One region of the Paenibacillus sp. DRB1-1 genome, then DNA from elsewhere that is predicted to be linked to it. Evidence: riboswitches for the same ligand, from Rfam matches in the RefSeq annotation. Region 1 holds a riboswitch; each other region holds the start of a gene.
What was found. A riboswitch is a leader RNA that binds a small molecule or an ion and turns the genes downstream of it on or off. The one in region 1 is predicted to bind thiamine pyrophosphate.
Positions count from the first base shown of each region.

Region 2: linked by a shared signal. The riboswitch ahead of ACQW03_RS23760 (thiamine phosphate synthase) and the one ahead of tenA (thiaminase II) in region 1 are both predicted to bind thiamine pyrophosphate.
Region 3: linked by a shared signal. The riboswitch ahead of thiC (phosphomethylpyrimidine synthase ThiC) and the one ahead of tenA (thiaminase II) in region 1 are both predicted to bind thiamine pyrophosphate.
Region 4: linked by a shared signal. The riboswitch ahead of ACQW03_RS08985 (ABC transporter substrate-binding protein) and the one ahead of tenA (thiaminase II) in region 1 are both predicted to bind thiamine pyrophosphate.

Region 1 is NZ_JBODQH010000001.1:3,868,541-3,876,599, reverse strand. Features, by position in the region: gene ACQW03_RS17275 (glycosyltransferase family 4 protein) at 1-476, opposite strand, end outside; gene ACQW03_RS17270 (transporter) at 460-1,725, opposite strand; gene ACQW03_RS17265 (glycosyltransferase) at 1,730-2,851, opposite strand; gene ACQW03_RS17260 (NAD-dependent malic enzyme) at 3,357-5,078, shown strand; TPP riboswitch at 5,171-5,273, shown strand; gene tenA (thiaminase II) at 5,408-6,097, shown strand; gene thiM (hydroxyethylthiazole kinase) at 6,172-7,014, shown strand; gene thiD (bifunctional hydroxymethylpyrimidine kinase/phosphomethylpyrimidine kinase) at 7,011-7,841, shown strand; gene thiE (thiamine phosphate synthase) at 7,838-8,059, shown strand, end outside.
Region 2 is NZ_JBODQH010000001.1:5,276,331-5,284,389, reverse strand. Features, by position in the region: gene ACQW03_RS23790 (C40 family peptidase) at 164-661, shown strand; gene ACQW03_RS23785 (response regulator transcription factor) at 727-1,419, opposite strand; gene ACQW03_RS23780 (ThiF family adenylyltransferase) at 1,560-2,621, opposite strand; gene ACQW03_RS23775 (thiazole synthase) at 2,618-3,385, opposite strand; gene thiS (sulfur carrier protein ThiS) at 3,388-3,591, opposite strand; gene thiO (glycine oxidase ThiO) at 3,588-4,736, opposite strand; gene ACQW03_RS23760 (thiamine phosphate synthase) at 4,801-5,394, opposite strand; TPP riboswitch at 5,659-5,767, opposite strand; gene ACQW03_RS23755 (ABC-F family ATP-binding cassette domain-containing protein) at 5,861-7,414, opposite strand; gene ACQW03_RS23750 (hypothetical protein) at 7,598-8,059, opposite strand, start outside.
Region 3 is NZ_JBODQH010000001.1:1,701,132-1,709,190, forward strand. Features, by position in the region: gene acnA (aconitate hydratase AcnA) at 1-162, shown strand, start outside; gene ACQW03_RS07465 (DUF1648 domain-containing protein) at 236-583, opposite strand; gene ACQW03_RS07470 (SdpI family protein) at 638-814, opposite strand; gene ACQW03_RS07475 (YitT family protein) at 1,028-1,864, opposite strand; gene ACQW03_RS07480 (hypothetical protein) at 2,371-2,523, shown strand; gene thiC (phosphomethylpyrimidine synthase ThiC) at 2,647-4,491, opposite strand; TPP riboswitch at 4,679-4,791, opposite strand; gene ACQW03_RS07490 (IclR family transcriptional regulator) at 4,947-5,690, opposite strand; gene ACQW03_RS07495 (alpha/beta hydrolase) at 5,989-7,026, shown strand; gene ACQW03_RS07500 (Fe-Mn family superoxide dismutase) at 7,278-8,059, shown strand, end outside.
Region 4 is NZ_JBODQH010000001.1:2,033,089-2,041,147, forward strand. Features, by position in the region: gene ACQW03_RS08965 (zinc-dependent alcohol dehydrogenase family protein) at 1-347, opposite strand, end outside; gene ACQW03_RS08970 (EAL domain-containing protein) at 744-1,805, opposite strand; gene ACQW03_RS08975 (bifunctional 2',3'-cyclic-nucleotide 2'-phosphodiesterase/3'-nucleotidase) at 2,076-4,178, opposite strand; gene ACQW03_RS08980 (pyridoxamine 5'-phosphate oxidase family protein) at 4,399-4,833, opposite strand; TPP riboswitch at 5,104-5,213, shown strand; gene ACQW03_RS08985 (ABC transporter substrate-binding protein) at 5,405-6,448, shown strand; gene ACQW03_RS08990 (hypothetical protein) at 6,456-6,638, opposite strand; gene ACQW03_RS08995 (MTH1187 family thiamine-binding protein) at 6,944-7,237, shown strand; gene ACQW03_RS09000 (ABC transporter permease) at 7,234-8,010, shown strand; gene ACQW03_RS09005 (ABC transporter ATP-binding protein) at 8,055-8,059, shown strand, end outside.

The sequences.
Region 1 (8,059 bases):
GATACCGTAAGCGTCCGATCCTTACGAGCCAGCTTAAGCATCAAAGGCTCCATATGAAACCCAATAACATTTAGCGGGAATTTGGCGTTCTCAAACCATATTTCCCTTGTTAGCTGATGTATGAAAAAAATCCGCTTGGATGCCTCCACCCAAAACCGGGTAAAGAATTGATGCGTATTTGCCTGGTTAATCACATAATCGATCTTCCCTCGATGACGACGGTAATAGCGCATCGCATAATAAATAACACTGTATATGTTCCCTTTTCGAATATACGTAATACCGTCAATAACTTCATGCTCAGGCATCCCCTCAAATTGGGGTGAAAAATGAATGAACTGGAAGCGGCCTTGCTGTGAGCGTTTAAGCATTTCGTGGGTGAAAATTTCTGCTCCCCCACTTTTAGGTGAACGAATGTCACGCCAGGAAAGCAATAGAACTACGGTTTTACCGTCCTGTTCATGTATGGTATTCATGGGGTAAATCCCCCTTTATCTTTATTTTGAACAAATGCACATAGGCGTCTATCACAAAGTAGAGAGCCATAGCCCCGTAAACTATGAACTCAGATAGCAAAAAATCTACCGGATCTGTGTGGGCAATATGAAAGGCTACTAATAAAGCCGCGGCTCCTGCCATCAGACTGAACATAAATTTGCGTCTGCCCACCAATACATGCACATGCACAAAAAACAGCACGATGGAAAATAGCCAGTACACCCATCCTCCCCATGGAATATAGGCCTCGGCCGATTGGTAAGAGGCTCCGAATAATATGGGAATAGAGGAAGGGAACACAAAGGTCGTGCCCACATATACACAGATTGCAGCTATAGCCATTAAACCGGCATAGACGGCAATCAACTTGCCCAAAGCTTGGCGGTCATGCCCCTGCGCACCGATCTTTGGAATAAAGGCAGCAATTAGGCTATACGAAACGTAATAGACCAACTGGCTGTACTTCAGCGCAATGGCATAGCTGCTAGCCTGCTCGGGAAAGTAATGCTGTACATACAACATGTCGATGGAGATACAAAACAAAATGAATAAATTCGTCATAAGGCTATCGGTGAAATCCTGGCCCAATGATTTCCATAGCCCAGAAGGGATATGTTCTCCACTGTATGTGAATAAGGACAAGCCACGAGCTGAAACGATCCAACCGTGGAGCAGCGACAGCAACATTCCTCCACAGCTCGCTAACAGTAGGGCTTCCAGCTTTAACCCCAGTGCAGCTAGAACAAAAAATAGGCTCAGCTTCCCTAATACCTCAATGTAATAGTTCACATTGAGCGCCAACATGCGTTCCCTGCCCTGTAAATCTCCGCGGCACGAACTCACAAGAATATGCAGTCCGATCAAGCCATACAGCATGAACAGCGGGCCGGATTCGACGCCTAATAGCGAACGCAGTAACGGATGAAAGATGAGTAAAATGACCATGGCAAGCACGGTTAGCACCAGAGGTGCTTTTAGTAATAGAGAACCGAGTGGTAAGCTTCGTAGCGCAAGCTTTTGGTCTCCCTTAGAGACCAGTTTGGCGGTTAATAGCTGGATGGATAAACCCAAAACGGATAAAAGTGCAAAAAGTGCCAGCAGCGCATTCGCCTGGCCATAAGCTTGTCCCGTAAGATACCAACTCGCTGCAATGTGGAAGAAAAAATTAAATCCGTTAAGCAGCACATTAAAGAGAGGGAACATCAACGATCGCAATCGGTTGTTCACGTTGTTATCTCACCCGCCGATCCAGTCGCCAAATATCAATGATGGAGCGTAAAAAACGAATAGAATCCTTCCAGACATGGATGTGCGATCCATCGCGGTCAATACATTTGACGGGTAATTGCAGCACACGAAGCTGGAGTCGCTTGGCAATAAACATCATCTCTAGATCCAGCGCCAGTCCGAGCTGTTCCTTTAAATGCGGAAACATCCGTTTCACTGCAACCGAACTCATCACTTTAAGCCCAGTCTGCGAATCCACCACACCTGTTGGTAAAAAAGGACGTGAAATGACCCGTTTACCAAAGCTGACAACAGATCGCAATAAAGATCGATTCTCGGCGGTCATATCCTTGGTTCCAATCACGACATCATAATAGCCCTGCTGAACAACATTAATCATTCTGGCAATATCCTCAATAAAAAAGGAATCGTCCGCGTCCACAAATACGTAGTAATCCGCACCAATGGTCCGCATCCCTTCCAGATACGTCCCTGCCTTACGTGTATTGCGTCCCAATTCCCTTGTTTGAAGCAGCGGGCTAAGATTCTGATTAATCCGGTTTACGGACAAGTCCGTTGCTGCCTCCAGCGCTTTAATCAAGGCATTGGTACCATCGTGGCTGCCATCATCAATGAGATAAATCGAACCTTCAATAATATGGCTGCGGATAAAGGCCTGCAGTCGTTCAGCAAAGGTTTTGACATGAACAAAACGTTGCTCTTCGTTATATACAGACAAGATAAATGCAATATGTTGGCTTTTGGTCGAATACTCGGGATAGAGCAAGCTTTGTATTTCCGAAAGCATTTCTTCGGTGTCATTGGCTTGCCAAAATAGCAGGCGCAAACGGCCTACTCCGGTGATTTGCACCATATGCTGATCACTGAACGGAATTGTTACATCCGTCACCAGTAACAATGGCATTTGCGGAAATTGGCTACGGATCTGATTGGCTTTCTGTACCGCCTGCCCCGGCTCCCTATAATCAATCAGGCAACAACATGCGTTCTCGTAGACTGAAGCTGCCTCCGTGTCCTCGCACTGTATATATTGGTAAAAACAAATCACATTGGGATAATCAATAGCCCTGTCGTTATCGCTAAAAATGGCTATAGGTCCCTGCACACAAACCTCTCCTTTTCCTCCGAATAGTTCTATTTTGTTGAAAAAGAATTAAGAATGTTTGCTTATAGGAGTTAAATTAATGTCCAAATACTTCATATTTCCTTAACAAAATAGCTGACACTCCATGATATATAAGGATATAAGAGAAGAAAAACTGATTTTCATATTTAATAAAAACAGAGTATTTAGACCTGATACATTAGAACCAAAACCATCAGAATTAGGTAGCACATCTATATCGAAAATTAGTTCTTTTAGATCAACAAAAGGAAATATATATGGTTATTTTGTCATAGATAAATAGAAGAATAAAACAGATTTGCACGTCCATACTATGGACAACATGTCATCTTGAGGATTTTGCAAAAATCCGATAAGCGACTTTCAATGAACAAGATATAGATCGAAATGGTTTAGTTCGTCTATATCTTGCACTTCGGAGCGACTGGAATCGAATTTTGTGAAATCCTTTCGTTATGAAAATGAAGAGAAGGAAGGTCTTTCTATGGAAGCATTTTATGTCAATCGCGATGGGTCATTATCTACTCCATTACGGGGAAAGGATGTGTTGGCAAATCCTCTTTTGAACAAAGGTGTCGCTTTTACAGAAGAAGAACGCAAAGATCTGGGTTTGGAAGGAATCCTTCCTCCAACCGTCCTTTCATTGGAGAAACAGAGCGTACGGGCATATCAGCAGTTTCTCGCACAACCCACCATGCTGCGTAAAAATGCTTCTCTCAACGACCTTCACAATCGAAATGTCGTACTCTACTACCGGCTGCTAACCGATCATTTGAGTGAAATGCTGCCCGTAGTCTACACGCCGACCGTAGGAACCGCGATTCAAGAGTATAGTCACGAGTACAACCGCCCTGGAGGCGTATATTTGTCAATAGATAACCCGAATGGCATCGGACAAGCATTCTATAACTCTGGATTAAGCGGCGAGGATGTGGATCTGATCGTCGTGACAGATTCCGAAAGTATTTTGGGGATTGGTGACTGGGGCGTCGGGGGGATTAACATTGCGATTGGCAAGCTTGCAGTGTATACGGCTGCGGCAGGCATTCATCCCGGGCGGGTGCTGCCAATTGTACTGGATGTGGGCACGAATAATGAAAAGCTGCTGAATGATCCACTGTACATCGGAAACCGCCATAAACGGGTTCGCGGAGAAGCCTATAACCAGTTTATTGATACCTTTATCAGCAAAACGTTAGCGCAATTCCCGAAGGTGCTTTTACATTGGGAAGATGTGGGTAGCGTAAATGCGCGCCATATTATAGGAAAATACGGTCAAAGCATTCTCACCTTCAACGATGATATACAAGGTACAGGAGCGGTGACCCTGGCTGCGATTCTTTCGGCGGTGGGTGTCACCAAGACTCCGCTGCGTGAACAAAAAATACTTGTTTTCGGCCCAGGGGCTGCAGGGATCGGTAACGCTGACCAAATTCGGGGCGCTATGATCGAGGATGGCCTTTCCGCAGATGATTCATTCAAGTCCTTTTGGGCCTTTGATTATCGCGGGCTGTTAACGGAAGATATGGAAGACGTATTGGAGTATCAGAAACCGTATGTGCGCAAAAAGGATGAAGTCAGCTCATGGACCCGGTCGGGTGACGGCAAAATACCGCTACTGGAGGTCATCCGTCAGGTGAAGCCTACGATATTGATTGGAACTTCCGGTGTAGCAGGTGCCTTTTCTGAAGAAATCATCAAGGAGATGGCGAAGCATGTAGAACGCCCGATCATTATGCCCATGTCCAATCCTACAAACCTTGCAGAAGCAGTACCCGAGGATTTGATCCGGTGGACAGATGGCAGAGCACTGATCGCAACCGGAAGTCCTTTTGAGCCCGTCACCTATAACGATACAAATTTTGAGATTGGACAGGCGAACAATGCCTTTGTTTTTCCGGGACTGGGTCTAGGTGCGATTGTGGTTAAAGCCAAAAGGATTACCCCTGCGATGTTTACAGCCGCAGCAGTTGCTGTTGCCAATGGTGTAGATTCGAATACGCCTGGCGGTGCGCTACTCCCTCATATCCGAAAATTACGCGAAGTTTCGTACGCTGTTGCGGTTGCGGTTGCAAATGCCGCGATTCAGGATCAGGTAGCTCAGGCGCACATTTCAGATGTGGAACAAGCTATACGAGATGCAATGTGGAAACCGGAATATGCCAAGGTCAAAGCCGTGGAAAGTGTAATTCATCACCCTCACTAAGCCCAAAACACCTAACTAGAGGAAATTTAATATTTTGCACACTATGTTTGACATAGCGTATGAACGTATGTACAGTAATAGTCAAAAGAATAGAAGTCCACTAGGGGAGCCAATATGGCTGAGACAAGAATGTATCTTGGACCCTTTGAACCTGATCTAGTTCGTACTAGCGTAGGAAAGTGGAGCCTTCGTATATAAGGTTTCAAGCGTTTTTTGCGTATTGGGCCTATGTTGAAGCCGCTCCATTTTTCCGGGGCGGCTTTTTAGCGTTGTTTCGGAATTGTATCCTTACAGGACTTCTTGCTCTTCAATTAATGGAGGTGGGGAAATTGAGTTTTACACAAGAACTCCGTCGGCAGGCGGACGGCATTTTTCAAGCGATTTTTGAGCATCCCTTTGTGAGAGGTATTGCTGAAGGAAGTTTGACAAGGGGACAGCTGATTCACTATGTAAAACAGGACTTTGAATATTTGAACGCCTACATGCGGATATACGGCATCGCAATCTCCAAATGCACGAATCGGGAGGACATGGCAGTATTTAATGAACAAATCTCTTTTATTCTCCACAGCGAGGTTCATCCGCATCAAAATTTCTGTGCTATCGCAGGGGTGACCTATGAAGAGTTGCAGGGATATCCACTCGCTCCGTCGGCCCATCACTATATCCGTCACATGCTGACGATCGCGCATGAGGGCAGTTTGGGCGAGATCTTGGCTGTGCTGCTGCCATGTATGTGGACGTATGCCGAGATTGGCCGCAGGCTGCTGGATGAAGTAAAGCCGGATGAGTCTCATCCGTTCTATGAATGGATGGGCTTCTATGGAGACCAGCTTGATGATACAACACTCAAGTTCCGAGAACGTGTAGATGCTTGGGCAGAAGGCACAACGGCTGCTGAGCGAGAGCGGATGATTGAGCATTTTGTACTGAGTTGCCAGCTGGAATATAAGTTCTGGGACATGGCTTATAACCAGGAAGAATGGCCGGTCCAGATGCAGGGAGCGGTCTTAGAATAGTCATCCTGGCGATTCGATGCGTGAAGTACGGTTAATGCCATGTTGAACCACCAACTATAGAGAGGATAATCATTATGAGTACATGGGAAAAAAGTTATTCAGCTCTCCTGACGAAGGTACAAAACAGCAAACCCCTCGTTCACAATATGACCAATGTGGTAGTCACTAACTTTACGGCCAACGGCCTGTATGCATTGGGCGCCTCCCCAGTGATGGCCTATGCACCCGAGGAAGTAGCAGATATGGCAAAAATAGCGGGAGCCGTCGTGTTAAACATCGGTACGCTGCACCGCGAACTGGTGGATGCCATGATCATTGCTGGACAATCGGCGAATGCACACGGTGTTCCGGTCCTGCTAGATCCGGTCGGTGCGGGAGCAACGAGCCTTAGAACTGAGTCGGCACTGCGAATCCTGAGAGAAGTCAAAATCTCATTGGTGCGGGGCAATGCAGCCGAAGTCGCGCATCTTGTTGGAGAAGCGCGTGAGATTAAAGGCGTAGATGCTGGTGACAGTGCTGACAGCGGCAATGTCGATCTGGCAATTCGGGCTGCTCAAACGCTCAATTCAATGGTTGTCATCACTGGAAAAGAGGACGTCATCACCGATGGGGCCGAAGCACGAATGATTAGCGGCGGAGACGCGCTGCTCACGAAGGTAACCGGAGCAGGCTGCCTGCTGACCTCTGTGTTAGGTGCTTTTGCAGCTGTTGAACCCAACCTGCTGCTCGCAGGTACAGCAGGCTTGGCATTTTACGGTGCAGCAGCTTCCCGAGCCGCAGCACGTACCGCAGAGCTGGGGCCCGGCAGCTTCCAGATTGCCTTTCTCGACGAGCTCGCCAAACTACATACAGGTTCGCTGGAGGGGCAGGTCACTGTCCGTGAAGCAGGAACAACCACAGCAGGTGGTGCGCGATGACAGACGTTCGTGTACCCAGAGCACTGACGATTGCCGGTTCGGACAGTGGCGGCGGGGCCGGAATTCAAGCCGATCTCAAAACCTTTCAAGAACTTGGCGTGTACGGCATGTCGGCTATTACGGCCATTACCGTACAGAATACCTTAGGGGTTCACGGCGTATATCCGCTGCCACAGGAAGCAACAGCGGAACAGATCGAAGCTGTAGGATTAGACCTTGGAGTGGATGCCCTAAAGACTGGCATGCTGTTTAATGCGGGTATCATCCGTCTTGTGAGCAAGCAGATCCGAAAGTTCGGCTGGAAAAAGGTCGTCGTCGATCCCGTGATGATTGCCAAGGGAGGTGCTGAACTGCTGCAGTTGGAAGCGGTGCAGGCTTTGAAGGACGACCTGTTTCCCTTGGCCCTAGTCGTTACACCGAATATCCCGGAGGCGGAAGCCCTGACAGGGATCAGCATCCGTACAATGGAGGATCGCCGCGAGGCTGCGAGACATATTAGCAGTATGGGACCAAAATTCGTTGTGATCAAGGGCGGCCACGCTGACGAGAGCGAGAGCAGCGGACAGATTGTTGACCTGCTCTTTGACGGAACCGCCTTTACAGAGCTGAGCGGCAAGCGGGTACGGACTGTCCATACACACGGAACAGGATGTACCTTCTCGGCAGCGATAACTGCTGAATTAGGGAAAGGAATGTCTGTACTGGAAGCTATCTCGAATGGTAGAGCCTTCATCCAGGCGGCGATTGAGGATACTTTACACCTTGGACAGGGACATGGCCCAACCAATCATTGGGCCTACCGCCGTCGTCAGGAGGTACTCCGATGAGCAGCAGAATATTGCCAGAGGTGGTGCGCCGCCAGCTACAGATGTACCTGGTGCTTGGAAGCGTGAACTGCCTCGCTGAACCAAGTTGGGTCGTGCAAGAGGCTGTGGCTGGCGGCGCAACCATGGTCCAGTTTCGAGAAAAGGGCCACGGCGCGTTAACGGGCGTTCCTATGTTCGAACTTGCGCGCCAGCTACAGAAACTGTGCCGCCACGCTGGT
Region 2 (8,059 bases), 1.4 Mb from region 1:
TTTAATCGTTTTTTAATAATCGCTGTGTAAGTCTTGTCCCTCAAGCATTTGAGAGTTCTTTTCCAACTATTAGGCGGCTTCAAAACTGTTATACTCAACGCTGTCAGTTAGTTAGCAACTCAGCAAAATATTGCACAAATCAATTTCTGGAGGTACTTACAACATGAATATGCAGAAAATCATAAAAAAGGTAATTATAGCAGGGGTCGCAGCCACTATCGGCTTTGGTACTTTTGCAATTGAGGGAACAAATACGGCACAAGCTGCCACTACTACTTCAGTAGGCCAAAAAGTAATTAACTACGGTGAAAAATATATGGGAACTCCTTATAAGTTTGGAGCTTCCACGAGCACTACACGTAATTTTGACTGTTCTTCTTTCATGAAGCACATATTCAAGAAATACGGAGTGAATTTGCCGCGTACTTCTGTTCAACAGTCCAAAGTCGGACATGCCGTATCCAAGTCCAATTTAAAAAAAGGTGACTTAGTGTTCTTTTCAAGCGGTAGTCGTGCTACAGGACGTAACATTACCCACGTAGCAGTCTATATGGGCGGCGGTAAAATTTTGCACACTTACGGCGGACCTGGCGTGACCATCTCCGATTTGAACTCCAGCAACTGGAAAAAAACATACATTAAAGCACGCCGCGTGCTGTAGTATGAAACTCATTTTGAAATATGCGAGCCGGGACGAAAAGTTCCGGCTTTTTTATATGCCTTATGCTATTCTGATACGGTTGGTGTTCTGAGTGAATAGCCAATACCTCGTTCCGTACGGATCATTTTAAACTTATACCCTTTATCTACTTTAACCCTCAAATGTCTGATATAGACGTCTACCACGTTCGTATCAACGATATAATCATGTTTCCAAACATCCTTCAGAATTTGCTGCCTGCTACAAACTTGGTTAAGATGTATCGCCAGATGAAGCAAAAGATCAAATTCTTTCGGAGTTAATTCCAGCTTTTGTCCCCCTCTGCTCACCATTCTGCTTGCATTGTCTATATGTAAATCACCCGCTTCGATCGCCCTTGTCACATCACGTTCAATACCAAAAATTCGCAATAAATTAGCCACTCTTGCCTGAAAAACTCTAGGATAAAAGGGCAGAACGATCACATCATGTGCCCCTTGTTCAAAGCAGGAAACAATATGGTCCTCCTCATCTGATGAAGTCATTGCAAATAACGGGACATGAGGATGGTTTTGCTGCAAAATGCGAATCAAGCCTTGTGTATCCGCCTGTTCATCTTCTATGTTCAGGAGTAGCAAATCCACAGGATTATGGGCTACATAAGAGCTTACATCCGTTGTATTGCTAACATGTACCACCTGATAACCTGCCTGCTCCAATGGATGAACAAATACGGGAGGCGCTTCGTTTACATCTACAAGTAAAATTAACGGGCTCATCTTTTCACCCACCTGGTTTGGACATAGCATTACATATTGGATACGAACAAGTTTGTTATAAGCCATTAAAGCATATTAATATTATTGTAACTAAAAAGCAGAAAATCATTCTCCAAAGAATGGCTTTCTGCTTTTATGGTTTAACCCAAATAGCGATGATACAGACTTCTTGCTTTTGCCACGTCCTTTGTCCCATGGATCAACGCTCTGCCATCTGCAAAAACAACCAAGCGATGCTCGCTTGTACTAAAGGAAACCAAAAACGAATTCCGCTCTACTTCTCCCTCTCCCAAAGAAGCAAATCTATCTGCTGTTTTTGCAAGATTCAGAAGTGTTGGGTTTGCTGGTCTAATTTGAACGGTATCCCTGCCGCACAAAACATCTGTTTTTTGCCGATGAGAGGCCGACAAGTAGGGATACGTCGGTTGGTTGCCGCAAGAAGGACAATTCTCCTTTTTAACGCTATCTACTGCTATCGCTACATACTCATTTTTCCACAAATCAAACGAAAGCAGCTTTCCTCTCAAATCTTCCGGATATCCGCCCAGAAGTTTGAAAGCTTCCGTAGTTTGGTTAGCCGTGACCATCTGTACGGCCTGCGGAATAATCCCGGCGGTATCGCAGGTTTCACCACCAAACGGCACAGTTCCCAGCAGACAGTGAAGACAAGGCGTTTGACCCGGTAAAATGGTGTAGGTTATACCATAACTGCCCACACACCCCCCATAAATCCAAGGAATGCGATGCTTTAGTGCCATGTCGTTCATAAGAAGTCGGGTATCGAAATTATCCGTTGCATCCATCATGAGATCTACCCCCTGGATCAACTCTTCCAGCTCTTCCACCCTAACATCCAGTACATGTGCATGTATGACCGCTTCCGAATTAATATCCTTTAATCTTCGCTGAGCAGCTATTGCTTTGGGACATCTTTGCGCAGCATCACTTTCCTGAAAAAGCTGTTGGCGCTGCAAATTACTCCATTCCACATAATCCCGGTCTACGAGGCTCACTGTACCTACGCCCCCGCGAACAAGCGTTTCCGCAATACCTGTGCCTAGCGCTCCAACACCTATGATTAATACGTGAGAGGAAGCAAGCCGACGTTGTCCTGTGGGTCCAAAGGGTGTGAATCTTTCCTGTCTGGAATAACGGTCACTTGGATGTGTTCCTCCTGCATCGGATTTGTCAGTTACCTTCATGTCTGAACCATGCCTTCTGTCGGACTGCTTGCTGAAGCATAACGTTTTACAGGAATCATCCCCGCCTCAAAACCATATCTTCCAGCACGAACAGCCAGTTTCATGGCCTCAGCCATTTTTACTGGGTCCTTCGCTCCTGATACGGCTGTGTTCAACAAAACAGCATCTGCCCCCAACTGCATCGCCATTGCCGCGTCACCGGGTGAGCGAATACCCGCATCGACAATAACCGGAACCTCCGCCTGTTCAATAATTAGCTCTAATGAAAACGGATTGAGCAAACCATGTCCTGTACCAATCGGTGAAGCTCCAGGCATAACGGCGTGTACTCCAAGCTCTTGTAGCCTCTTTGCTAGAATCACATCGTCCGATATGTAGGGCAGCACGATAAAGCCTTCTTCTAACAGCTTTTCACTAGCTTTCAACGTTTCGAAAGGGTCAGGCAGCAGTGTCTTGCTATCCCCAATGACTTCCACCTTAATCATATCGCACAAGCCGGAGGCTTTTGCCAATTGGGCAATACGAATCGCCTCCTCTGCTGTTGTAGCCCCTGCTGTGTTGGGAAGAAGTGTATACCGGCTCAAATCCAGCATATCGAGAAAATGCTGCTTATCCCGTTCCTCCAAGTTCAATCTCCGCACAGCAAACGTCAATATTTCCGTCTCAGCAGCCTCTACGGCTTGGGATTGGATATCCAGATCAGAGAATTTTCCTGTTCCCAACAACAACCTTGAGGTAAAAGATGCTTTTCCAATGGTTAACATGATCAACCGCCTCCCACAAAATGTACAATCTCTAGGCAATCTCCATCCTTCAGTACCGCTTCATCATGATCTTCACGGGTCAATATACGCCGATTCAGCTCTACCACTACGGTTTTCACCTTTACATCAAGCTCATGTAGCAATTGATCCACATGAGTGATCCGATTAGAAAAGCTCAGGCTCTGGCCGTTAATCGTCAGCTTCATAAGCTTTCCTCCTTGAGGAGCTCAGAAGAAAATCTACTTATTCCAAGTTCAGCCGCACCTGCTCCGTTAAGCATAGCTGTTATCGCACGCCCAGTAGCATCGCTCAGCAGGACACCGTTGCGATAATGCCCGACGGCAGCATATACACCCTCGACCCCAGGAACAGTGCCTATAAAAGGATGACCTGATGCGGCCTGCGGACGTAAGCCCGCCCAAGTGCGTATGAAAGAAGCTTCACGGACGCGCGGCAGCCAAGCAGAGGCACGTGTCAGCAACCCCTCTAAGCCTCCTACGGTCACTTCTTCGTCATATTGATGCGGAAGGCTCGTTGCCCCAATCCAAAGCTCGTTATTCTGTTTAGGCACAAGGTAAATATCATCAGCATAAATGGTGTATTCTAACGGGTGATCCTTCAAGGAGACCGCTACCGCTTCTCCCTTGACCGGATAAAGTGGATATTCAAACCCAACTTGCGCTAGCAATTTCATGCTATCCAAGCCTCCAGCAATAATGACCTGATCGCACGAAAAAAAGCCACTATCTGTTCGAACACCGCAAACTCGACCATCCTGCATGACCAGTTGCTCTGCCTGCGTACCAGACCGTACCGTTGCCCCCAGCACCGCAGCAGCACCTGCATAAGCACGACAAAGCTGGACAGGAGCCACTTGTGTCTCCTTTGAACAATATATTGCCCCGATCGCTTGTTCATCCAAACCTGGAATTCGTCGGGCCAATTCCCTCGCATCCCACCAGATAGGACAATTATCCTCTCGCCTTTTAGCTGCTTTCCAGCGTTTTTGGCCTTCAGTTTCCGTACGGAAAGGGGTCACAAATCCTTCTGTACGGAATTCCACCGAAATACCCGACAAACGCTCCAGATCACAGACAAGTTCAGGGAATGCGTCTCGACTTATGCGAGCAAATCGTGCCAGCTCAGAGTCGATGAACTCTTCACTTTCCGCTGCCAGCATTCCAACCGCTGCTCCTGAGGCTCCCTCACCCGGGATCAATCGTTCCAGCATGATCGTACTTCTTCCCTCCTTGGCCACATGATAAGCAATGGAACTGCCGATGACACCTCCACCTATGACCAAGCATTCAGCGTGTCCTATCGCTCTTGCCTCTGTGTGTATCTTTGGCATTGGTCCCGTGTCTCCTCTCCATAAACCATTCTGCTTTCAGCTTGCCTCTACTCTCGTTTTTTCGCTACAGGCTGTGAACTACAAGATCTGCCATTCGCCTGTATTCCATCGCAGCTGCAACAGGCGACTCAGCCTCCCATATACCAGACATCACCGCAATACCGCTTGCTCCGGCCCTATAAAGCTCCGGGATATGGTGCGGTTGTATGCCGCCCAGCGCGATCACCGGAATGTTCGACAGCCTGCAAATATGTTCAAGCTGAGCTAAACCCCGCGGTACAATACCGGGCTTACAATGGGTCTCATATACGTGACCATAAAGTACATAGTCCGCTCCTGCCCGCTCGGCAGTCTGCGCCTCCTCCAAGGAATGCACAGATACTCCACAGCGTGTACCCTTTGGAAGAAGGCTTTTCACATCCGCTACAGGTAATCCATTAGCTGGTAGCTGGACGGCTCCAACCAAAGTAAGTAAGGCTACATCCACACGATCATTTACTACAATTTGCTGCAAAGGAACTTCCTGCTCCACCATGCTGCGGGTCAAAGAAAGCAATGCAGAGGCACCATTCTGTTTTAAACGTGCGTGTACATAATGAACATACGGACAAATCACTGCAGCCACTTGGGCGGCTTGTGCAAAAGTGCCCTTTTCCATCGAAATTGCGTGTAATTCGATTTTGTCTTCACCTCACATTGGACTAAAGGATCTAAGCTTAGCCAGCCACGTCTACCAGCAGTAATGAAAGGGGATTATATGTGAATCGTCTACGGAAGCTCGAACAACTTAAAATGAACGAAACGTAAAAAAACCACTTCCCCAAGGAAGTGGTTTAACGAACGTCCAATAATCGAACGGACAATGATATCCGTATACGTGTATCGTCCCACGCACAAACAAAATAAAGATGGTGTTGCCTTGTTTGTACGGCGCTCACTTCCCTACGCTGGCATAACCCAGATCAGGTGCAAAGGGTCCGAAATCCATTTATTCCGTCTCAGCCGCATGGGCGGCTCCCCTAGTGTGACTATTTTATTGTATAAGCTAAAGATAGCTTAGCATATTTTCCTAATTCTGCAAACCCCACTTCGTGTGAAATATGCAGAATTGGATTTAGCTGATTTTAGTTAACTTTACTTGACCACTCTTCCACATTCCACGTTTTGGTTACCCAATCCTCGTAAAAGTCCGGTTCGTGAGACACAAGCAAAACGGTCCCTTTGTATTCCTTCAAGGCACGTTTCAGCTCATCCTTAGCTTTAACATCCAAGTGGTTGGTAGGCTCATCGAACAGTACCCAGTTGCTTTCACGCATTAACAGTTTGCAAAGACGGACTTTAGCCTGTTCTCCACCACTGAGCGCAGATAGCGGACGCGTGATATGCTCATTCTTTAAACCGCAACGCGCCAAATGCGCTCGTACTTCATGCTGGTTCAAATGCGGGAATTCATTCCACACATCGTCAATCGGTGTAATTTTCTCCGCCTTTACTTCCTGCTCAAAATAAGCGGGCTGCAAAAAATCACCTTGATAGGTTTTTCCACTGATTGGTGGAATTTTTCCCAGAATGGTTTTGAGCAATGTCGATTTACCAACACCGTTGTAGCCGACAATTGCAATCTTTTCACCACGTTCAATCGTCATGGACATTTTAGGCAAAAGGGCATGCGTATAACCAATCTCAAAATCAATACCCTCAAATACCGTCTTTCCGCTCGCACGTGCTTCTTTGAATTGAAAGGTTGGCTTCGCAGCTTCTTCAGGCTTATCAATACGTTCGATCCGATCAAGCTGCTTTTCACGGCTCTTTGCTCGGCCTGATGTAGATGCACGCGCCTTATTACGCTGAATAAAATCTTCCTGTTTCTTAATAAAGTCCTGTTGCTTCTCATAAGCATCAATATGCTGAGCCTTGTTCAGATCTGCCATCTCAAGAAACTTTTCATAGTTAGCTGAATAACGGGTCATCTTGGCAAATTCAAGATGGTAAATAACATTAACGACCTGATTCATAAACTCAGTATCATGTGAAATAAGAATAAAAGCATAGGGATAATCCTTCAAATAGCGCGTAAGCCATTCGATATGCTCGACATCCAAATAGTTGGTAGGCTCATCCAGCAGCAGGACATTTGGCTTTTCCAACAGCAACTTAGCAAGAAGCACCTTTGTCCGTTGCCCGCCGCTAAGTGCAGATACATCCCGATCCAGTCCTATGGCCGAGAGTCCCAGTCCATTCGCCATTTCTTCAACCTTCACATCAATGAGGTAAAAATCCCCCATATCCAGTTGCTCCTGAATTTCACCCATCTGTTCCAGCAGCACTTCCAACTCTTCGGGAGAAGCATCCCCCATTTTGTCAGTAATCTGCATCATTTCCTTTTCCAATTCCAACAAAGGAAGAAAAGCGTCTTTCAAAACATCACGTACCGTTTTGCCTGGTGTCAGCTTGGTATGCTGATCCAGATAGCCGTAACGTACACGTGGAGTCCATTCCACTTTACCTTCATCCTTAAGCAATTTTCCAGTGAGAATGTTCATGAGTGTCGATTTACCGACACCGTTAGCTCCTACCAAACCTACACGTTCCCCCGCAAGCAATCGAAAGGAAACATTTTTAAATAATGCGCGGTCCCCAAAGTTGTGAGATACATTTTCTACAGTCAATAAACTCATAAGCTGTTTTTGGCTCCTTATTGTCATCGGCGTTGCCGACTGTTCTTATTTCATATGCATTTCGTTTCTTTCAAAGCTATATTGTAGCACATTCTGCAACCATATCGGAATATTGAAAACAGCGAATTTTAAGGTTTTTGGTATGGATCTGCCTAAAAAAAGAAAAACCACCCATGAGGGTGATTATTTTAAGCCATTATAGCATTTGTACTCAAAGTAACCCGCAGCTGCTGCAGATTTTTCATCCGTAAAACGTTCACTCGCTTTAAAGGGAGCTGGACATGAATCTCTATAAAAATATTTCATTCCAGTATCTGGTTCTATGCCACCGATAATGTCTTGCTTTCTGACGACTCTCCCACCACCAAATCCATAGTTATTGTAATACCTGTCTCCGACCGGAATGCCTTGGATAAACGCGATCAGACCCACATCATCTACCGTGTTGTACCACTCCTCTTGCGGAATGAGCGGTAGCGTGAACGAGTAAGTTATGCCGTTACGTGCTGCTTTTTCGTTATGGACATTAATAATTCGCGCTAGATCCTCTTGAACGCTGTGAACAATGGTGGAACGACGTATTTGCTCAAAAGTTTCTGAATTATTCAGTAAAGATATAGGGGTCTGATCCTGAAGTTCCTTTTG
Region 3 (8,059 bases), 2.2 Mb from region 1:
GACGTGAAGCCGGGTCAAGAGCTTACGGTTGTGGCTAAACGCGAGGATGGCACGAAGTTCGAATTCCCGGTAATTGCCCGTCTGGACAGTACTGTCGATATCGACTACTACCACAACGGCGGTATTCTGCAAACCGTATTGCGTCAGATGATTCAAGAGTAAAGAGCGTATAAATAACGAAATCCCCTCCTAATGCAGCGAAAACTGCGAATTGAGAGGGGATTTTTTACATACTTTAAGCCTTCAAAAGAAAACATATGCCAATAATTGAGAACACTAGGGTTATAAGAAGTGTGAAGAGACCAGGCAGGCATTCCATGATTACAGAGCCTTCTTCGCTCTTGAACTGACGACTGAGATAGGGTTGAAGCATTAGCATAATTATAAAAGATATGAGGCTAATTCCACACAACAACCATACCTCAGGGGAGGATTTGTCAACAAAACGGTCAGCCACATCATTGAAATTGTAGTGGATTCCTACATTCCTAGGCATTCTCGGATACATGAAAAGGTAGATAATGAAAGGCAAAACAGAAAAAAGAAGGGACAATACATTATAAATATTTACTCTACTTCGCATTGGAAATCCTCCTTCTAAGGCTAATTCGGTTCATATTATACATATATCGGCAGTCTATTTTTTACATTCATGGCTTAGAAAGATAGAAATAATAAAACTAATTATCGTTGGTAAACAAGAAGCGAGCACCATATACACATTAACTTCTTGTCCTAATCCTATAACGATTACGATTAAGCCAAAGGCTATCCAAATATAAGCAGAGATGTGATGCGTCTTCTTCCATGCCATTTCATTCGAAAGTAGCCAAAGGAACTCACGTCATAATTTCCCTTATTCTCCATCCCGCCAAACCCTCCGTATAACAGGAAATTGATTGACTCATCTTTATTATGCATATTTTCGAATACCAAAAATGAAATAAACATCACAACAGCAAAAAGGCCGATCCTCTCAGGACCGGCTCCAACTGTGTTCTCCTATAACCTTACCTTCGCACGCGAGTTATTTCGAAATATCCAGAAAACCCTCTCCGAACACGTCCCGCACGTCATGAATAGTGATGAATGCTGCTGTGTCGATGGCTTTCACTATCTTTTTAAGCGCTGACACCTCTTGTTTACTAATGACGATATACAGCACTTCTTTTGGATTTTTAGTGTAATAGCCGTGGCCTGACAGGACGGTAACTCCACGATCCATTTTCGTAATAACCATCTCGGCAATTTTATCTTGGTGCTCCGAAATGATCATGACCGCTTTTTTAGGGTTTAGTCCTTCGATCATGAAGTCCATCACCTTCGTACCAACGTACAAAATAACGATAGTTAGCATCAATTTTTCTGGACCAATAATAAAATAGGAAGAGAACGCGACAATCAAATCAAAAAACAGTAGGCCATAACTGATATTCCAATCCAGATACTTGTTGGCAATTCGGGCTAAAATGACCGTTCCCGCCGTAGTGCCGCCTACCCGTACAATTAAGCCAATGCCGACCCCCACCAAAACTCCGGCAAATACAGCATTAATCGTCGGCTCATGCGAATCAATCCGCCAGTTGACCGTTAAATGTAAAAACAGCGAGTTAAAAGCGACTGCAATTATAGTGTACAGGGTCGTTCTCTTGTCCAAAAATTTATATCCGACAATCAACAGCAAGCCATTAATCACCAGATTAACGATCGAGGGAGACCACTGAAACAGGTAGTACAGGATGATCGTGACCCCTGTAACGCCGCCCTCGCCAAACTCATTCGGGATCACAAACAGATTAACAGCTAGCGCGAAAAAAAACGCACCCAGAATAATAAATGCGATGTCTGCAATACTTTTTTTCATATATGCTCTAATCCTTTCTCTAACATTTCAAAGGATGAATCGCCAGATGGATTGGCTGACTCTTGTTGTCAAAATACGCTGACAACCAGTTCATGGTATCTACTACCAAACATAAAGTCAATACAACTTTGACACTTTAATTCGCCACCAGACTGCCTCAATCCTGACTTGGATTTCGCAAAATTCTCCTTTTACAAGGTTATTCGACAAAAAAACACAATCCCGACTACTAAACTAAGAAAACGGGCCTCAAGCCCTTGTTTTAGACCTAGGCACATTTTCCTCTAAAACGACCATCCTCCTAATCGACATTTTGGACACATATGACCATCTTCCTGTTTTATGTCAAAAGCGTTTTACTTTGAAAAAATGTGGGTATAATGATTGAAACATTACCAAGCAACCTACTTAGCATTACGACATCAAGTACATACAAATAGTCCTATACAGACGTCCTAAGCAACTCAATCTGAATTTGACAATATGGAATTGGAGGAATGACCTACATGAATACAATGAACTTAACCGTCCACACCCTGATGCCCTTTCACCACCAATACCAACGTGCCAACGCGGTGAGTATGCAGAAGAAAGAAGATAGCTCAGAGAAGAAGCTCAGCTTTCAGGACATTTTGAATGAAAAAATGGGTAAAAAATAAGGCGCCGTTTATCCGGTTGCATGATCCCGCTTTACATAAGCTAAAAAGCCGTAGTTTCCTACATCGACTGTAGAGAACCACGGCTTTTTTTAATTCATGTGTTCCTAAACTCACACGTTCGTTTTACTGACCTCCATCCCGATACTGCTCTGCCTTCTCACGCATCCCGGCAGCTACTGCTTCTTGAGTGTTCAGCCCCTTATCCGCTGCATAGGCGCGAATGTCCTGCGTGATACGCATACTACAAAATTTGGGACCACACATCGAGCAAAAATGTGCTTCCTTGGCGCCCTCTGCCGGTAGTGTTTCATCATGGTAGGACAAGGCCCGCTCGGGATCAAGCGACAGATTGAACTGATCCCGCCAGCGGAACTCAAAGCGTGCCTTGGACAAAGCATCATCCCGCTGCTGCGCCCGTGGATGACCCTTCGCCAGATCGGCAGCATGTGCCGCAATTTTGTAGGTAATGACACCCTCGCGGACATCATCCTTATTGGGCAGACCCAAATGCTCCTTAGGCGTAACATAGCACAGCATGGACGTCCCGAACCAACCGATCATCGCCGCCCCGATGGCTGAAGTAATATGATCATATCCGGGGGCAATATCCGTCGTGAGCGGTCCCAAGGTATAGAAGGGAGCTTCCTTACAAATCTCCATTTGTAAATCCACATTCTCTTTGATTTTATGCATAGGGACATGTCCTGGCCCTTCAATCATGACCTGAACATCATGCTTCCATGCGATTTGCGTTAGCTCGCCCAACGTTTCCAGCTCTGCAAACTGTGCTTCATCATTCGCATCATAGATACTACCTGGACGTAGACCATCCCCGAGAGAAAAGGCCACATCATAGGCTTTCATAATTTCGCAGATTTCTTCAAAATGTGTATACAAAAAATTCTCCTGATGGTGCGCAAGGCACCAGGCTGCCATGATCGACCCGCCACGGGATACAATTCCCGTCATTCTATTCGCCGTCATCGGTATATACCGCAGCAATACACCCGCATGAATTGTAAAATAGTCCACTCCCTGCTCCGCCTGCTCAATCAGCGTATCGCGATACAGCTCCCACGTCAGCGCTTCTGCTTCGCCATTCACCTTTTCAAGTGCCTGATACAGCGGCACAGTCCCAATTGGTACAGGAGAATTCCGAATGATCCATTCACGTGTTGTATGGATATTACGGCCTGTGGACAGGTCCATAACTGTATCCGAGCCCCAACGCACAGCCCAGGTCATTTTCTCCACTTCCTCCTCGATGGAGGAGGTAACCGCAGAATTGCCAATGTTCGCATTGATCTTCACGTGAAAATGACGCCCAATGATCATCGGCTCACTTTCCGGGTGATTGATATTCGAAGGCAAAATGGCTCGTCCAGCCGCCAACTCCTGCCGTACAAACTCAGGCTCCACCCCTTCGCGGATCGCCGCAAATTCCATTTCGGGCGTAATGATCCCTTGCCGCGCATAATGCATTTGTGTCACTGTACGACCTTGCGAAGCACGAAGCGGACGGTTGGTCACGCCGGGAAATTCCACTGTCTCCCGTTTGGAGCCAGGTTTCAGTCCATTATCCTCCGGCTGTACAGCGCGTCCCTCGTAAGCCTCCACATCGCCCCGTTCCAGTGCCCAAGCTCGCCGTAATGGAGGCAGGCCCTGACGGATATCGACCTGATAGGCTTCGTCAGTCAAGGGACCGCTTGTATCATATACACGCAATGGCTCATGATGCTCCGTGCCCTGCGGCGTATGTGTAGGATGAAGAGCAATTTCGCGCTCTGGCACGGCAATGTCCGGCCGTGAGCCTTGAATATATACCTTACGGCTTCCTGGAAAGGGCGTTACCCCATTGGCTTGCTCCCCGTTTGTCTTCTCTACCTCAACTTCTTTTGTTCCTACCAATCTTACTTCGTTTGATTTCAATTCTGTTCCTTTTGTTCCTTCTGCTTCTGTCGGCTTCATTGTCCATTCCTCCCGTTTCGATGAAATGTCACACCGATCCGGAACCATTCCCAGGGAGGCGCTGATCTATGCAAAAAAGCCGGTTCCCTAGGGAACCGGCTAATCTAACGAGGCAGCTATCCAGACAGTACGCATGTGGAATAATCCTATTCCAATGCGTCACCGTAGACAGCAGCCGCGTATACATTTCATTGGCCGATTACTTCCCTACGCTGGTATGATCCAGATCAGGTGCAAAGGGTCCGGAATCTTGCACGATTCCATCTCAGCCCGGCATTACAGGCTCCCCCAGTAACTGTGATACTTCTATTCACATGAGGCGGCTATAACAGATATCCCGCCATCCTTACCAGACTACTTTAAATTTATGGCTTTGGCAACCCTTCTAGGTTCCCTTTACCAAGGAGACGCTCCCCATCAAATCACTCTGCTTGCTTCAACTGTGTTCATTCTTGTTACGGAAGCATAAGCCCCATTTCCTTCGCCGCTTCAATCAAAATCGGAGCAAAGTCATGTAGCGTCTCGGGTGCAAGCCGACTGACCGGACCGGATACAGATAAAGCCGCAGTGACCTGTCCCTTCCGGTTTACAATTGGCGCAGCCACAGCAGCAGCCCCTGGCTCCCGTTCTTCATAGCTGGTCGCATAGCCCTTCTCGCGGATATCCTGTAGCTGGGCTTTATAGACCTCCGGGTCTACCGAGGGCGGCCATTCATCCCCGCTTAGCAGAGCTTCCAGCTCCTGCGGCGGCATAAAGGCTGCCAGCACCTTGCTAGAGGCCCCTACAGCAAGCGGCATACGCGCACCTACAGGCGCGACCCTGCGAATCGCCTGATTGCTCTGCACGGCTTGTATGCGAATACGCATGCTGCCGTCCCGTAAGTACAAGCTGACCGTCTCGCCCAAACGGTCACGTAATCCTTCCATTGCAGGCTGTAACAACACCGCCGGCTCGTCACTTTGGGACAAATGCGTGGATAGCTCCCAAATGCGGAAGCCAAGTCGATATTTTTCCGTTTCGGCATTCCTAACGACAAAGCCCCGATCCTCCAACGTAGTCAGCAGCCGATGAACCGTGCTTTTATGTAGACCAATTTTGGAGGCAATCTCCGTCAGGCCAAGATCCGAATCTGCGGTAAAACACAGCAGTATATCAAGTGCACGCTCTACAGCGCGAACGGTTAATTTACGGTCTTCCATCGTGAACCGCTCCTCTTGTATCCATATTCGTTTCACACTATGAAACATGGTTACATAAATTATATAGAATAGTCGCGGCTACTGTAAACCGATGTTTTTGTGACAACCATATTACAGAACGAGAACAAACATCGACAATTCTTTGCATCATTTTTACTTTTCCGGTTCAGGCGTTGACTTTGGATAATCCCCATCATACGATAATAGGTATCTATACGGATCTACACTATCATTTTCAAGTGGAATTATACCTATATTCTATGAAACGAAGATCAATTTTATATAAGGAGGCTCTTACATGATTTCGACATCCCAGCGCAACTCTCAGCTACAGACCGCTGTTCAGGAGCCGTCCACCCCACTCTTTAATCCCCGTCTGCTGCGGTTCAAGCACGTTGTGATTGCTCTGCTGCTGTCGGTCGTCTTTTTTCTGTTGTTTTGTTTTATTGCCTTGCATGCTTACATCGCATGGGTACTTACGAATCCCACCGTTGCACCGCTGTACTCTAATCCGATGCAGGCCAAAAGCATGCCTTATGAGGAAGTCAGCTTCCCTGCCAAGGATGGTAGCCGCATGGTACAAGGCTGGTATATCCCAGCGGATCAATCGCGGAAAACGATTATTTTCAGCCATGGTTATGGAGCTAACCGCGAAGAAAGCTGGATTCCCATGTATGATCTGGCGCATTATGCCCACAGTTTGAACTTTAATGTAGTCATGTTCGATTATGGATTCGCGTCACAAAACAGCAAAGCAGTCGCGACCGGAGGCAAAGCGGAATCCCAGCAACTTCTCGGGGCAATTCAGCTTGCGAAGCAACGCGGCTCGTCGGAGATTATCGTATGGGGCTTCTCTATGGGGGCAGGAACCGCTCTTCAGGCGGGCTTGCAAACCAAGGATGTGGACGCAATGATTTTGGACAGCACCTTCCTGCTGGAACCGGATACGCTGTACCATAACATTCACAATCAAATTAATCTGCCAAGACATCCGTCTTTGGAAATTCTGGAGTTGCTGTTTCCAGTTTTGAACGGCACCAGCTTGCATCAGATTCCATATCAGGAGGTTAAAAAGGAAAACTATCCGTTCCCGATCATGTTTGTGCATGGTACACAGGATGAAAAAGCTCCTTATCCTATTGCGGAAAAGCTCGCTGCCAATCAAACTAATCCGCTTTCCAGTGTATGGATTGTTAAAAACGGGATACATGAGCTTATCTTCAGAGAGCACCCTCGTGAATATTTGCGACGGGTATCGACGTTTCTAAGCAGTGTACAGGAGCTGGAGGATAAGAAAACCGTCGCTGATGCCCACAAACAAACGACTACGAAGTAAATTCTTCGAAGAACTGTATTCTATTCTTCGCCTGGAAGAAGCCTGCCTATGACACTTAACCCGTGCCGTAGCTGGGCTTCTTTTTCGTTTTCCATGGTTATTCATTGTTCTACGTAACAGATGTGACCGGATTAAGGGAGTTCATAGACATATTCCTGATGAGACAGCGAATATACTGGGTACGTATGCATCCAGGGCAGATCTGCCAGATCCGCCGGATAGCCATAGTAGGATACGGGAGGTAAAAAACGATGCTGAGTACTTATGGGTCTTTCCTGCCCTTACGTGTGCTGGAGGAAATTCGGCATTGGAAGCAGCAGGAAAGTTGGCATGTGGAAGTAATTAAATCCGCTACCGAGGGACTGGAGCCTGCTTATGTACGGCTGCTGGATGATTGGCGGACTGTATTCGAACAGACGGAACGCACCGCCATAGAGTTGCTAGAAGAGCAACGGAGCGCACTCGATCCGGCAGATCAGGCGTGGCATCAGGAATGGAAACAGATGTCGGCTGCTCCACAAGCACATACACACGAATTCACTGAACATTCAAAACAGTCAAGGGGATTAGACGCAACATCATCTGTAAAGATACCATTGACAGAGTCAGCCTTAAACACTCAGCCTGACTCCCAAGAACTAAATCGTCGACTGGACGATTTGCTGCAAACCGCAAACCGTCAGTCACAGGAGTATGTACGACAGCTCGGTCTGCTGAGCGAGCACAGTCATGCATTGCGTCAGCAGCCAAAATCCGCCGGAGTTGTATTACACGCGGCACATGAAAGCCAATATTTCCTGATCTCGACAACCCCCTTTCAAGAACCCGGCTCCATCGCAAGGGCTGCTAGGTTGTATCATGTAGCGGAAGAGGGTGAGAATTACCCAGAGGAAGCGTTTCGAGAACGGCAGGCAGGCATAAGGGGAGAAGGCGCATGGACGACTAAAGGCGTCAAGTCCAGCCAAGCGCAACCTTCGGCAACGGAAAAGACCTCAATCGGCCGGTCGGTTCCTATTGGGGGACATCGGCTACC
Region 4 (8,059 bases), 1.8 Mb from region 1:
GCCGCCACTCCACTGAGCGGGCCTCCCAGACTGTCCTTTAAGACCTCCGCTCTCGTGCTCCCGCCAATGAATTTCTGTTGTAAATTTGCCGCTACCCTTTGTCCAACCTGAAATTTTGTCACCCCTTCGCCCACAGCTACAATTTCACCCGCTCCATCGGATAACGGAATGAAGGGAAATTGAATGCCGATCGGCATTACTCCGTTAATAATTACCAAATCTCGGTAATTCAGAGATGCTGCCCTTATGCGGATCAGAACTTCCAGCCGTCCCGGCACCGGTATGTCAAGTTCCGTCAAGGTTAACTCTTCAAAGCCAAAACCGTTTTTCAGTTGCACTGCTTTCATTTGGGTTGTCCTCCCTGTAATGTTAGACTTTTTACCTAGTATGGATACGATGTATTATGAAAGAAACACTGTTTCTTATACAATACACTGTATCCAATTGTCTTCAAGACGTCAATCTTTACTTTGAAAATAAAACGGTCATAAACTGCTTCCGGGCTTTTAACGTTCCTTACCAAGTAAAATTGGAGACTGGGTGGCTTCGATTGTCCAGAACTTGCTCAGGTGGGCAAGCATGACCAAAAAACGCGAGTTGCAGGGGTGAAATAACCTCTGCAACTCGCGTTTTTTACATTAATGGTGATAAAGCGCTGTCCAATAGAATTGAAATTTGCTTATGCCACAGCCTTATTTAAGCTCCAATTTTTATAAACTACGTCTACTTAAATTTGTTCCTGACTATATTACACTACTAAGTATAAAATTGGAGGGCGGACCAGGCTCCGGCTTGCCAAACAAATAACCCTGAGCCAGTGATACACCTGCTTCACGACAAAATTGAAAATCCTCCATCCGCTCTACTCCTTCAGCTAACACTTGGCCTCCAAAACGAAAAGCCGATTCTACAATCCCTGTAATTTGCCGCTTCTGATCACTATTACTATGACAGCCGTCAATTATACTGCGGTCAATTTTAACATAATCCGGCTGAAGGCAATTCATAAGTTCGGTCGTAGAATAACCTGCCCCCACATCGTCCAGGGCTACCGAAACTCCTCGATTGCGATATTGATCAAAGATATGATGCAGAAAATTAAGGTCGTCTATCTCTTCCGTTTCTACGACCTCAAATACAAAATCCTTCGTACTCATGGATAACCGATCAATCGTCTCAAAGGTGTGATTCAAGCAATAAGCCGGATTATAAATGGTGGAAGGAAGAAAGTTAATAAAACGTTTAATTCCCGCCGGAAGGCATGTTGCACTTTTTTCAATAGCGGAAATACGAGCCGAGCGATCCAGATGAGCATGCAAGCCAGCTTCACGGGCGATTTCAAACAGCCGGAAAGGCTGAAAAGGTCTCTCTGCATGTGACGGACGCAGCAAAAACTCAAACCCGATAATATCCAGCTTGTGGTCAACAATGGGCTGCATATGGCTGGAAAAACTTTGATCCTTAATAATACTCACGATATCTGGATGTTGCAGTCTGGCTTGCAATTGACTAAATAAAAGCCAGTCCTCATATCCTTCGATATGATGCAAACCCGTTACCACAACTTGCATATGGTTCAGGTATTCCTGCGGCAGACGAGCCAGTCCGTTAACCAGCTGTTCCAGCTCTGAACGGCTGTCAAAGCGAAACTCTATGCTGCCCTCACGCCCATGTTCCTGCTTCAGTTGTTCCGATAGCATACCCAAACCATCTAATGCTGGAGTAAGCGACACCCTGGAATGCCTAATTATGAGCAATCCTTGATCCTTAATAGGTAATATGATGCTGCAATTGCTGCATGCCATAATGGTCCTCCTCGGAACAATTTTCCGGTTTTTTCACCATTATATCACAAATAACTAGAACAAAAGCACTATATAATTACGTGTTTTTACAAAAAAGTAGCTTATTCTTAACGACAACTTAGGACTTAAGTACATATTCGACAAAAATCAGAAAACTTTTTACAATCATGATAAATTCGGGGCTGTTGTTTTTGGCATCAAAAAAAGCAGCAAATCTCTTGGTTAAAGAGACTTGCTGCTTCATTCTGATATTGAGTGGAAAATCCGAAGTTATTTGGACGCCTTCGGCTTCGTTGTTTTAGCTGGTTTAACAGCTGCAGGTTTGGTCGTTTTAACAGCTGGTTTTGCTGTCGCTTTCGCGGGAGCCACAGCTTCCTTTACAGGAGTCGTTGTTGCACTAGGCTTAGCGCCAGCTTTTAAGCTGTATTTGGCAAAGCCGTCTGCCGCGCTGCTCAAGTATGAAATTTGTTGATTTCCTGCCAGCACGTCTTTGGCATCAGGAGAGGACTCGAAAGTAACCTTTGCCTGACCAAAAGGAGCAAGAGACCAATTGCCATCCGCCGATGGATTAATCGTTCCGTTCGTACGGATATAGTCAATAATGACCTGGCGACTTTCATCCGGTGCTGCCATCACAATTCGTTTGCCATCTGGGTTGGCCAGTTTGGATGAGGAAGCACGATAGTTATTGGTGGCTACGATAAATTTCTGCGCAGGATCAATAGCCTTCCCATTGTATTGCAGATCCTTGATACGATGAGCTGAAGAATCAATAATAGTTCCCTTGGCATCATATCGTGCAGGCTGGGTTACATCAATCTGGTAATTCACACCGTCAATGACATCAAAATTGTAGGTTGGGAAATCTTTGTTGATCAGCGATTGCTCCTCAGTTTGCTTTGGATCAATGCGGTTGAACTGACCTGCAGACCACTCCAGCCACTCCTGAATTTCAGCACCGGTCACTTCTACAGCATGAACCGTGTTCGGATACACATACAGATCGGACACGTTTTTAATCGCTATCGTACCTTCAGGAATGTTGGTGTAATACTCGGCTCCGTTTCGACCACCGGCCTTGAATGGAGCGCCTGCCGACAATACGGGAAGTTTTTCGTATTCAGTTCCTTTAAGATGGTTTTGAACATACCATTTCTGTGCATTCGTTACGATTTGAATAGAAGGGTCGTCCTGCACTAATGCAAAATAACTGTTAATCGGTGCAGTCGTTGTTCCAACAGGTTGACGAATATAGTCCAGCGTTCCTTTATGCTCTTCCCTGATCGAATCTGTCAGTTTGTAGTCAGGAGTAAACTGCACAGCCTGGTTTGTGGTACTCACAACCGGACGCACTTGAGACTGGGAGTTGATTACGTTCCACTCGTTTTTTTTCTTTTCCAGGCTCAGATCAATAATCCCCAGATCCTTGCCCCATGAAGAAGCTTCCACGGCCGGTACGCCATTAATGGTTCCCTTATCCAGATCTACACCCTTCATATCTTTAAAATCAGGGCCAGGGAAAGATTTATGAGCATGCCCAAACAGAATAGCGTTAATTCCGTCCACCTGGCTCAAATATTTAACGGCATTCTCCATCATTGGCGTTTGTGGCACATCCTCATAACCTGTATGCGCAAGAACGACAATAATGTCGGCACCTTCCGTTTTCATTTGAGGAATAAACTTTTTCGCCGTTTCCACAATATCCTTCGTAACGACTTTATCCTTTAAATTGGCTTCATCCCACTGCATAATTTGAGGTGTGACCAAGCCGATTACGCCCACTCTAAGGATATGCTCTTGGCCCTTCTCGTCGGTTACCGTTTTATCAAGAATTCGATAAGGGGTAAAATAATTTTTAGTAGCTTGCCCCCCCTTATCAACATAAACATTCGCATTTACGTAAGGAAAATCGGCTCCCTTGAGCGACTTCTCCAGAAAGTCGAGGCCGTAGTTGAATTCGTGGTTGCCCACTGTCGCCGCATCATAGCCCATCAGGTTCATCATCTTGTAGACCGGATGGACACCGCCTTCTTTCTCGAAGGTTTTATTTCTGGCCATATAATCGCCTAATGGATTGCCCTGTAACAAATCACCGTTATCGAACAGCATGCTGTTTCTCGTTTCACTACGCGCCTGTTGGATCAAACCGGCTGTGCTAATCAGGCCATATTCGTTGGTTTCTTTGTCCGAATAGTAATCATAGTTCATCAGGGACGCATGAATATCCGTTGTTTCCATAATCCGCAAATTCACTGTAGCGCTATCGCGAGAATTGCTAGCTGCCCAGGATGGAGCGGCTGAAAACACCAGCATACTACAAGCTACAACTGCTGCTGTAAACCCTTTAAACCAATTTTTACGAAATAACAAAATATACCCCTCCTCATTAAGGTGTATGCCTCATATACATACTTTTGCACATATATGTAAGCCTTGAACCCACCATTTCTATTTTAATCCAACGCCAGGCAAAAGAGTAGTCATTTACTTAAATTATTTATGAAAAAATAATTAATTTTCTCAAAAAATAAAAACCAGCAAACCTCCTTAAAAACTCGGAGATTCACTGGTTTGTCGATTTATATTCTTATTATTTATTCCACACTTGGCGCTCAGTTTGCTGACCCACATACTCAATGCGTGTCGGATTCACGTCCAGAATGACATAATCGGGATCATCCGGTCCGGAAAACCATTCCTTCAAGGAATCGTTCCACACTTGTTTGCGCAGCCCCTCATCAGCTGTGATCTGGACGGTAGCCTCCACTTCTACGACTTCCTTCGTACCACCAACTTCATAACCCAGCAGCAGATAAGCATTCGGATTGTCCTTTAGCTCATCCACTTTATGCGTTTTGCGATCTGTCGCCAGATGAATGTTCATTCCATCGTTAAAAAGGGCCATATAGCGTACTTTTGGTTTGCCACCCTCTACCGTACCTAACGAGCAAAATTTGTTGTTATCCAAAGCCTTCACAATGGCTTGTTCCAGTTGGTTGCGATCCAATGTTTCCGTTTTACCCACAGTACAACAACTCCTTTTCACGAATTAGAATTCTCTACGGCCACGCCATTGGGCACCAGCCCATCTGAACCTACCTGCGTAGCTGTTCTAAAAATAACATGACCGGATCGAATCGGATTGATTCATGCTCATTTTCAGATCAAAGCTCACAGTAAAAGTGTACCCTGTCGTTCGGCAAATGAACCGTCATCTCTCCCTTCATGCTGGACAGACCCGCATTCAAGGCATATAATCGTCGTAGTAAACCCGAATAAATGAACCCATTAAACCATACAATGCCAGGGGTGCTGGAATCGGCCGGCTGAGAGTGTGTCCCAAGACACTGACCCTTACAACCTGATCTGGGTAATGCCAGCGTAGGAATGCTTAAGCAAGATGTGCCTTTTTTACATAGGACCATCCCTTACTTTGGTATATACAAGCGCAAGCGTCCCGGAAACTCGGGGCGCTTTTTTTATTGAAGATTATGTTGTTGGAAAGATCGCGTCCGGCAGATGTTATTTTTAGAAAATGGGGAACTTAAGCTGTCTGATTGGACGGATAACGGGTAATTAAAGGAGAGAACACAACGATGAAGCGCATGAAAATGTTAAGCCTGGGACTGATCAGTCTGTGGCTCATGGCCCTGATCCTGACCGCTTGCGGTGGAAGTGCCCCCACATCCCAAGAAGCGGCTCCCGCTACCGACACCCAAACGTCTACTCCGGCAAAGGGGCTCAAAGATGTTAAAGTCGTGCTCGACTGGACACCCAATACGAATCATACGGGACTCTATGTCGCTAAGGACAAAGGATTTTACGAAAAAGCGGGTTTGAATGTCCAAATTGTTCAACCTGGTTCAGGCGGAGCCGATCAAATGGTTGCTTCTAATGCTGCTCCTTTTGGTATTAGCTACCAAGAAGGCGTCACACAAGCTCGTACGCAAGGTGTGCCGCTTGTATCCATCGCTGCAGTGATTCAGCATAATACCTCAGGCTTCGCAGCCCCAGTAGATCGCGGAATTAAGAGCCCGAAAGATTTTGAAGGTAAAAAATACGGCGGTTGGGGCTCTCCCGTAGAAGAAGCGGTCATGAAATCCATCATGGATTCAGACAAAGGCGATGTGAGCAAAGTGAAGATCATCAACATGGGCAATGCAGACTATTTTACAGCCGTGAAGCGGGATATTGACTTTGCTTGGATTTTCTATGCATGGACCGGAATCGAAGCCCAGCTTCGAGGTGAGCCATTGGATATGCTGTATGTAAAAGATTATTCCAAAAGCCTTGATTACTATACGCCTGTAATTGTAAGCAACGAACAGACGATAGAAAATGATCCAGAGCTAGTCAAAGCATTCATGGACGCTACCGCACAAGGCTATGAATACACTATCGCCCATCCAGAAGAAGCTGCGGACATCTTAAGCAAAGCTGTACCAGAGCTGGATAAAAAACTGGTGCTCGCCAGCCAAAAATGGCTAAGCCCGCGTTATCAGGACGATGCCGCGCAATGGGGCGTGCAAAAAGCAGAGGTATGGCAAAACTATTCGGACTGGATGTACGAACGCAAGCTGCTCAGCAAGCCTTTGGAAGTCGATAAAGCCTTCACAAATGACTTCTTGCCCAAGCGCTGATCATTTGTTAAAACGCAAAATAAGACCGAACTAGAGAAGTGAACGAAGCGCCACTACGCAGTCGGATGCTGCCTCCCATCGCTGTTGTACCCAGAATTCTTTTATGAATATCCAGAGGTTGAAATCTGGGTACAAAGGCGAACGCTAACGCTTGTACAGCACCATTCCGCCCACTTCGTTCTCGTTCCACTTGGTTTATTCTTTAGTTTTTCATATTATCTAAGCGCTAAGTAGGTGCGCTTGTGTGTTAAAAATGCCACACAAACCAGCTTTAAAAACAGGGTGCTTTTAAGGCGGTTGGCAGCGGAGCGGTTCATTTGAATCTGGAAAAGCGCAGCGTTCGCCTTTGCCGTTGGATTCTTACCTTTTAAAATTTATTCAAAGAATCCCACGGCAACAGCGATCGTAAGATCAAATGAAACGCGAAGCGGTCTCCCCGCCTTAAACCACCATATTTTTTTAATAACACTCCAAATAAAGGACAGGTGAATTTGCATGGCTAACACACTGCTCAGTATTCAAGTAATCCCTAAAACTCCTAATAATGAGGACTCTTACCCGTATGTAGATAAGGCGATTGAGGTCATTCAGCGCTCCGGCGTCAAACATCAAGTGAATCCATTGGATACGACCATGGAGGGCGAGCTCGACGAGTTGCTGAAAGTGGTCAAAGAAATGCACGAGGCTTTGACGGAAGCGGGCAGTCCCAGCGTCATTTCACAGATCAAAATCGCACATAACCCACAAGGCATCAGCATGAACAAGCTGACCGAGAAATATCGCCCATGAATCCGAAAGGCAAGAACGCATCCTGGTGGAAAAGCGTATGGCCGCCCCTTGTGGCGGTCCTCTTCTTTTTAGCGGCCTGGCAGGGGGCGGTTTCCTATTTGCATGTTGAATCCTGGCTGCTGCCTGCTCCATCCCTCATCGTACAAGAGGGCATGGCACAAACGGCGCTGCTTGGTGCCCATACATGGGCTACGATTCGTCTGACACTTGCGGGATTCGCTATAGGGACAGCAACGGGACTGTTGATCGCCATCGTTCTTCATACAATTCCTTTTCTCAAATCCGCCCTGTATCCGCTGCTTATTCTGAGTCAAAACATTCCGATCATCGCTCTAGGGCCGCTGCTCATGGTGTGGTTTGGTTTTGGCGTGCTGCCCAAGCTGATGGTCATTACCCTAGTATGCTTTTTTCCCGTGGCTGTAGCGGCCATGGACGGGCTGACTCGAACAGACCGTACGATGATGAACTATATGCGGATGTCGGGTGCAAGCCGCATGGCTATTTTTATGAAGCTGGAGCTGCCACATTCCCTGCCGCAAGTCTTTTCTGGCGTTAAAATTGCTGCTACCTATAGTGTGATGGGTGCGATCATTGCGGAATGGATCGGAGCTAGTGAAGGAATTGGATATTATATGCTGCTGCAAAAATCAGCCTATCGCACGGACCTCATTTTTGCCGCCATCGGCATTATTGTTGCACTCAGCTTACTCATGTTTGTGGTTATTTTACTACTGGAGAAATGGCTGGTTCGCTGGAAACCCGATCAAGAGTAGCTTCCTCCTTGAATTACATACAGCAAAGAAAGGACGTGGCGCGTATGAG